2 regions of the Paenarthrobacter sp. NPDC058040 genome follow, and region 1 is predicted to be linked to the other one. Evidence: predicted binding sites of a transcription regulator. Region 1 holds the regulator's gene; the other holds the start of a gene.
What was found. Region 1 encodes HrcA, which represses chaperone genes, less so after heat shock. Its sites were predicted from a motif close to TTNGCACTCGNNNNNNNCGAGTGCNAA; they were not measured.
Positions count from the first base shown of each region.

Region 2: ACFVSJ_RS00535 (Hsp20/alpha crystallin family protein) is a predicted target of HrcA. The motif match lies at 1,635-1,661, and genes of this name have one in related genera.

Region 1 covers NZ_JBHVRN010000008.1:177,193-181,188, reverse strand. The annotation lists gene ACFVSJ_RS13140 (GerMN domain-containing protein) at 1-113, shown strand, start outside; gene ACFVSJ_RS13135 (16S rRNA (uracil(1498)-N(3))-methyltransferase) at 133-915, opposite strand; gene dnaJ (molecular chaperone DnaJ) at 918-2,048, opposite strand; gene hrcA (heat-inducible transcriptional repressor HrcA) at 2,100-3,107, opposite strand; gene ACFVSJ_RS13120 (DUF3097 domain-containing protein) at 3,327-3,996, shown strand, end outside.
Region 2 covers NZ_JBHVRN010000001.1:122,740-126,735, forward strand. The annotation lists gene ACFVSJ_RS00520 (FG-GAP-like repeat-containing protein) at 1-356, shown strand, start outside; gene ACFVSJ_RS00525 (hypothetical protein) at 441-1,043, opposite strand; gene ACFVSJ_RS00530 (MerR family transcriptional regulator) at 1,171-1,605, opposite strand; gene ACFVSJ_RS00535 (Hsp20/alpha crystallin family protein) at 1,746-2,168, shown strand; gene ACFVSJ_RS00540 (J domain-containing protein) at 2,404-2,778, shown strand; gene ACFVSJ_RS00545 (hypothetical protein) at 2,775-3,152, shown strand; gene ACFVSJ_RS00550 (hypothetical protein) at 3,213-3,449, opposite strand; gene ACFVSJ_RS00555 (flotillin family protein) at 3,442-3,996, opposite strand, start outside.

The sequences.
Region 1 (3,996 bases):
CCTTCAGCGCCACGTTGAAGCCCGGACGGTACGAGCTTCGGGTAACCCAGGTGGACAACGCCGGGCAGGCCGACGAGTCCACGCTGGACACCCGGCTCTTCAACGTCAACTGAAGGCCGGCAGACTACGGCGTCAGGCTTGCTGCCAGCGCCCCAGGACGTCGCTCGCCAGCACGACGGCGGCCGGTCCGGCCGTGGACGACCTCAGTACGTGATGGCCCAACAGTGCCGTCACCGCGCCGGCGTCGCTAAGACGCGTCACTTCGCGCGGCGAAATGCCGCCCTCCGGGCCGACGATCAACAGCACCTCGCGGGGTTCATTCGGGCCAGCACCCGCCAGTTGGGCGGAATTTTCCAGCACGGAGCGCAGACCGTTCTTTGCGTCCTCGTGCAGGACGACGGCCAGATCAGCCACCGTGGCTGCCTTCGCCAGTCCCGCGGAGTCGACGATGGGACGGACCTGGGGAATCCACGCCCGCCGGGCCTGCTTTGCCGCGGCGGTGACAACCGACTGCCACTTTGCATGTGCCTTGGCGGCACGGTCGCCCTTCCACCGCACGATGGAACGTTCGGCCTGCCACGGAATTACGGCGTCGATTCCGAGTTCCGTGGCAGTTTCGATGGCCAGCTCGTCACGGTCGCCTTTCGCCAGGGCCTGTACCAGGACCAGGCGAACGGAAGACTGTTCCTCGACCACCACGTCCGTCGCGGTCACTGAAAGGGACCCCGGGCCCGCGTCGGATACCTTGCCGCTGAGTCGGGTACCGGCTCCGTCCGCGAGGTCCACGTACTCGCCGACGGCCAATCGCTTCACTGTCACGGCGTGGCGGGCCTCCGGGCCCTCGAGGACGAACACGGATCCGGGCCCCAGGCCATCCAGGCTCCCGGCCGGGGTGAAGAAGACGGGGTTGCTCACCGCTACAGGTTACCGAGCTTGTCCCGCAGCTTGGCGAACATGCCACCGCTGGCCACGAGCTTGCCTTCCGTGAACTGCTCACCACGCAATTTGGCAAGTTGCCTCAAGAGGTCTTCCTGGGCAGCGTCCAGTTTGACGGGAGTTTCCACGTGCAGGTGGACCTTAAGGTCCCCTCGGCCGTAGCCCCGCAAATGGGTAACCCCCAAGCCGCGAAGCGTGATGATTTCGCCGGACTGCGTTCCAGCCTTGACGTCGATTTCCTGGGCGCCATCGAACGTCTCAAGCGTCAGCTCCGTTCCCAGGGCCGCCGCTGTCATCGGCACGCTCAGCGTGGCGTGGAGGTCGTCGCCTTCGCGGATGTACGTGGAATCGTTGTTGACGCGGATCTCAACGTACAGGTCGCCTGCAGGTCCGCCCGCGGGACCGGCTTCGCCCTGGCCGGACAACTGGATGCGGGTTCCCGTCGCGACGCCGGCAGGGACCTTGATGGTCAGGGAACGCCGGCTGCGGATGCGGCCCTGGCCGCTGCATTCGTTGCACGGGTCCTTGATGATGGTGCCGAAGCCTTCGCAGGAGCCACACGGTGCGGTGGTCATGACCTGGCCGAGGATGGAGCGCACAGCCCGTTGGACCTGGCCACTGCCGCCGCAGATGTCGCAGCGCTCAGGGTGGGTGCCGGGCCGGCAGCAGCTGCCATCACACGTGGGACAGACAACAGCGGTATCCACCTCAAGCTTCTTGTTGACGCCGAAGACTGCGTCCTTGAGATCGATGCGGACGCTGATGAGCGCGTCCTGGCCGCGCCGCACACGGGACGCCGGACCCGCGTGTCCCCCGCCGCCGCCGCCAAAGAACGTGTCGAAGATGTCCTGGAAGGCGAAACCCTGGCCGGAGTACCCGCCGCCGAAGCCATTGTCGGTACCGTTCTCGTTGCCAGTGGCGTCGTACACACGGCGTTTCTGCGGGTCGGACAACACTTCGTAAGCGTGCGTCACGGCCTTGAACTGCTCCGCGACATCCTCGCCCGGGTTGACATCCGGGTGCAGTTTTCGCGCCAACTTGCGGTACGCCTTTTTGATCTCTTCGCCGGTGGCTTCCGGGGAGACTCCCAAAACGTCATAGTGGCTGCTCAAAGTCAGTATCTCTTCCTTGTTGTACTGCGGTTCTTACGTCGGTGGCTGGCGTCAGCCGCCGAGAATACGGGAAAGGTAGCGGGCCACGGCCCGGACAGCGGCCATGGTGGTGGGATAGTCCATCCGGGTGGGGCCCAGGATGCCTACCTTGGCACCGGAGCCGTAGCCCGTCGCGACCACGGAGGCCTCGGACAAGCCGTCGTAAGGATTCTCCCGGCCGATGCTGACTGTGACCCCCCGGGGATCATCGCCCATGTCCGACAACAACCGAAGCATCACCACTTGTTCCTCGAGGGCTTCAAGTACCGGTCCGATGCTCAAGGGGAAGTCCACATTGGAACGGGCGAGGTTTGCCGTGCCCGCCATCAGGATGCGCTCTTCGCGGCTGGTATCGCTGAGCGACTGGAGTCCCCCGGCGAGGACCTGCGCCACGCCACGGACTTCCGGGGGGCACAGGGCCACAACGGACGGCAGCACCTGCGGCAGCAACTCCAGCGGAGACCCGGCGATGCTGCCAAGGAACCTCGCCCGCAGGGCCATCAACGCTTCATTCGTGACGTCCGAACCCGTGTCAAGCACCTTCTGTCCCACGCTGCCGGTGTCCGCAATCAGGACCACGAGGACCTGCTTGGGGGCAAGCAGGACAAACTCAACATGGCGGACCAAAGCGCGCTTGGAGTGCGGGTACTGCACGACGGCGACCTGGTTGGTCAGCTGCGACAGGAGCCTGACGGTCCGCTCCAGGATGTCGTCGAGATCGTCGGGGCCTTCAAGGAGCGAATGGATGGCGCGGCGTTCGGCGGCAGAGAGCGGCTTGACCTGCGAGATCCGGTCCACGAACAGCCTGTAGCCCTTGTCCGTGGGAATACGGCCCGCGCTGGTGTGCGGGGCGGCAATGAGGCCTTCCTCTTCAAGCACTGCCATGTCGTTCCTGATGGTGGCGCTTGATACGCCGAGGTGGTGCCGTTCCACCAATGCCTTGGAGCCGACAGGTTCCCGCGAGTGCACGTAGTCCTCGACGATGGCACGCAACACTTCCAGCTTGCGCGGTTCACTCATGTGCGACACCTCCTGTCGACGCTTCGGATCCCCGCTGGCAGGCGTGGGACGGACCCGGATTGACCATTGCTCTTAGCACTCAACATGCCCAAGTGCTAACAAGTCTAGTATGGGCCACCACGTTGCTAGCATTGAAAACGCCCGCGGATAACATCCAAGGCGGAGCCGGCAGCAACGGGTAGCCGGCCGACATTCCCAGCGCGAAGAGGTAGAGACTCCTTGGCTTTCGACACGTGGGGCCCGCAGGACCTCTCCGCTCCCGCCAAACAAAAGCTTCCGGAAGTGCCTGTCCAGCGCGGAATGGTCCTCGAAGACGTCCAATCGGGCTGGGTGGGCGAAGTCACCCGCGTCGAGAAATCGGGCGGAATGCACATCGTGTCCCTCGAAGACCGGCGTGGCAAGACCCGGTCCTTCCAGCTCGGCTTCGGCTTCCTGCTCGAAGGGCAGGCCGTACGGCTGCTGCCTCCCGCCGCCAAGGCCCCGGCAGGAGCAGTGCCCGCCGGCCGCACAGCGTCCGGTTCAGTCAGGGTCCAAGGCCAACGAGCGCAAGTGGCGAAAGCCAGCCGGATCTGGGTGGAAGGCAAACACGACGCCGAACTCGTCGAGAAAGTCTGGGGTGACGACCTTCGGGTGGAGGGCATCGTCGTCGAGCCCCTTCATGGCGTGGACGATCTCCGGGCGGCGATCGCAGCCTTCGGCCCGGGGCCGAAGCGCAAGCTGGGCATCCTGGTGGACCATCTGGTGGCCGGTTCAAAGGAATCCCGTATCGCAGCAGAAGCAATGCAGGTACCGGGGGCCGCCGGAAACGTGCTTATTGTCGGACACCCCTACGTGGACGTGTGGCAGGCAATCCGACCGAAAGTCCTTGGCATCGAACAGTGGCCGGACG
Region 2 (3,996 bases), on a different contig from region 1:
GGTTGCCCAGGATGTGGGTGGGTTCAGGGTGGTCCGATATGTCCGAGATTACCGGTGCGGGCGACTTCAACGGTGACGGCCTCACCGACATCGCTGCTCGCGATTCCGCGGGTGCGCTCTGGCTCTACCCACCCAGCGGCTACGGAGGGTGGCTGTCCCGGCAGAGCATCGGCCAGGGTTGGAACGTGATGAACTCACTCGTGGGACCCGGCGATTTCGACGGCGACGGCCGCGCGGACATCCTGGCCCGGAATGGCGCCGGCGAACTGTGGCTGTACTCGGGGCAGGGCGGCTCGGTGTGGCCTTCAGCGTCGCGCGTAGGTACGGGGTGGAACGGGATGACGGCGATTCTTTGAGGTTCTCTTCACGAGGGGTGAGCTTTCGGCGCAAGGCAAGGCCCCGAACGCCGGGATCTCACCCCTCGCTGTCCGCGGGCACTCTTAGGACAGTTCCTTGCAAATATCCCGTTGCTGGCCTGAACTGCTGATGAGCGTGAATACACCATTCGCGTCGATGGTGTAAACCAACTTTCCTATGTAGTGGATAGTCGAAGGTCCAGCTGGAACGTCACTGGGGAACAGAATGAGTCCGTTGTGGCCGGTCGCGGTGACAGTTTGGGTTCCATCGGCATTGAATCGGGTGCTGGCCACGGAACCATCAGTTCGGATAGTCACCGACTTACCTTTGACCCATACGTCGGGATCCATGCCGTAATTCGTATAGGTCAACAGAACGCCTTTCCCTGCCTCGAGGTGGCGGACGACGTTGCCCTCTGCATCTTTGAATTCCTTGATCTGTATCTTTCCGCCAACTCCATTTAGTTCAAGATTGAACGCGCAGCCGGATCCTGCGGGAAGTTGGATTGGGAAGTCGAGGGCCGCCGCGGGTGACGCGGGGACAAACAGAGCGGCGAGTAACACAGCCACAGGCGCGAGCCTGAGCGATTTTGTGAGTTTCATTTTGTTCTCGATTTTTTGAGCGGTGCGGTGATGAATGTCGGCACCCTCCCTTGTGCCAGGGAGGAGACCAAGTGCCGTGCTCACGGGACGAGTCCCTGACGGCGGCCATTTAACAGGGGAAGCCGCTCTGTTACGGACGTCGTGCTCTCGGGGCCGGCGTCGGGTCAGAGATTACTCGCCGCCGAATTGAAATGCCATGACCTGCGGAAAATCACTCCCCACCCCGCGCAAGCTTCAAGTCCTTCCGCAGTCCACGGTTGTCCGCCCGCAGCTCCCGGTTGTCGTCGGTGAGTCCGCGGTTGTGCTCCACCAACCCCCGGTTCGTCGCCTCGAGCTCCAACACCAGCTTCACTCCCGCCAGGTTGAGCCCCTCGTCCAGGAGCACGCCAATCCGGCGCAACGTGACCAGGTTCCGTTCGCTGTAACGCCGTGTGCCGCCGCAGGTCCTTTCCGGCAGGAGCAGCCCTTTGCGCTCGTACAAACGGAGGTTCTGCTGGCCCGTGCCGACGAGTTCGGCGGCGACGGAGATGGCATATACGCCCAGGTCGTCCCGCGAGGCAGCCCCGGCAGGAGTGCCGCCCGGCGCGGAAGCGGCCAAGCCGCCGTCGTGCGTTTCCGCCGAGTCAGCGTTCTCAGGACCTGCCACAAACCACTCCAAAATCCTCGAAAAATCCTCTTGCACCACTTTCTTGCCAGTGCTATAAAAAATCTATACCAGCCAATACAGATCAGGAAGGCTGGCACCACAACAGAATCAGCATCAAGATCTGAAGGAGTGAGAACCACATGCTGATGCGCACTGACCCGTTCCGCGAATTCGACAGGCTCGCCCAACAGGTTTTTGGCACAACAGCACGCCCGGCCGGCATGCCGATGGATGCCTGGCAGGAGGGCGAAGAATTCATTGTTGCGCTGGACCTGCCCGGAGTGGCACCCGACTCCATTGAGCTGGATGTCGAACGCAACGTCTTGACCGTCAAGGCTGAACGGAAGTCGTCCGCTGGGGAGGACACCGAGATGATTGCTGCCGAACGACCGCAAGGCGTCTTCAGCCGGCAACTGATTCTCGGCGACACCCTGGACACTGACGGCGTCAAGGCCGGCTACGACGCCGGCGTCCTGACACTCCGTATCCCGGTCGCCGAAAAGGCCAAGCCACGGCGAATCGAAATCACATCCAGCGGTCAACGCCAGGAGATCAACGCCTAACGGGTTCGCTCCGCCGGGTCCGCCCGGGGGTGGCCTTCGGCGGAGCGTGCAAGCGGGAGCATCAGACCGGCCGCATCGGAAGAATGGGCGCAGGCTTCGCGCCACGCCATCGCGCTTGTTGCGCAGAGGAAACGCGGCCCCCGACGTTGACTCCCGAACGGATGGCCCCCGGTCCGAACTGCTTGGTTCGCCGGGGGCCATCTCCCAGTCCAAACATGTCCATCGGAAACCAGCCGTGGGAAACCAGCCTGACTACTACGCGATCCTGGGTGTCACACCGAAAGCCTCTGCCCGGGAGATCACGCGCGCCTACCGCGCTTTGTTGCGTCGCCATCACCCGGACACGGCATCGCACGACGGCGGAACCTCCCCGGGTGCCAACCTCCAGCAGCTTCACGCGATTATGCAGGCTTACGTCGTTTTGTCGGACTCGGAAAGGCGGTCGGCTTACGACCACGAACGCGCGGGCGCCGGTTCCGGCACGCCGGTCAAGGTCCGCATCCATCGCACGACGGCGGAAACGGAACCTGTCGATCGACGCGGGCAGCCCCTGAGCTTCGGACCAACTCGGTGGACACCATCTCGCAGAGGCCTTAGGAGACCCACATGAATGCTTGGCGTTCCTACGACAGCCACCTGATCCCGGCGTTCTATGAACGCTTCGAGCAACGTTGGGGCAAAGGAACCGCACCGTTCCTGGACCCGGAGGTGCACGAACAACCCATGCCCCGTGCCCAGTGGATCAACGTGGATACAGGCGCAGCAGTTGCCGTTGTTCCCATCTGGACGGACGACCCCGAGCATCGTTCGTTTGGGGTGTTCTACCTGCCGCCAGCGGCGGACATCTGGATCCTTCGACCCGGGCCAACGACGTTCATGGAACCAGGTAGCGGTGCATCAGGGGAACAGGTGTCCTTGCGCAACGATGCCTTCAAGAAGGCCGTCAATCACGCCAAGGAGTTCATCTACGGGCCGCAACCGTGACGGTTGCCGCCGTCGCCCCCTCAGCCGTGTGCCGCCGTCGTACTTAAACGGTGGGCGGGCTTACGACCGCAGCTCTTCCGGCAACTCCTCCACGTACACCGTCTGCGGCGGCTCGAAGTAGATCACCAGCACCTTCTCGCCCACGGGGTAGACGCTGGTCTTGTCGAATGGGCGGGCGAAGAACGCGCTGGTGCCGCCGTGAAAGGGGAGCATCACTTCGCCCAGGGTGTCGGGTCCGATTGTGCCCGTGACCCGGCCGATCTTGCCCGTGAGACTCCGGTCCACGTCTTTATGCATCGGGCTCCCTGACAGGAGCGGGACGCGCTGCAGCCTTGCCGGGAGAAGGGGCAGGCCGGGGAGCTTCCTTCCCCCGTAACGCCGCGGCCAACGACGGCAGGAAGCTACCCACCTGGGACAGGATCCCGCCGACCATGCTGTTGAGCCCCTCGCCGCCATTGAGCACCGTGAGTTGCCCGATCCGCGAGAACGGCTCCGCCGCGGCCGAGACAATGGCGGGCATGTTCTCGGCGATCTGCTGGGAGATGACTGCGTCCTGGTTCGACTCCAACGCCTCGCCACGGGCCTTGATACCCTCGGCCTCTGCCAAAGCCTTTGCCTTCACAGCCGAGGCGGCTGCATTGCCGCGTGCCGTCGTCGCGGCCGCTTCAGCCTCACCAGTGACGCGAGTGGCGCCGGCCATGGCTGCGGCAGCGCCGGCGTTGGCTTGTGCCTCGAGTTCAACCCGTCGGGCGTTGGCCTGTGCTTCTAGTTCGGTGCGCTTGGCCAGGGCTTCGGCGGCGCTGATGTCCGCGGCCTTCTTGGCTTCAGCCTCGGTCCGCTGGGC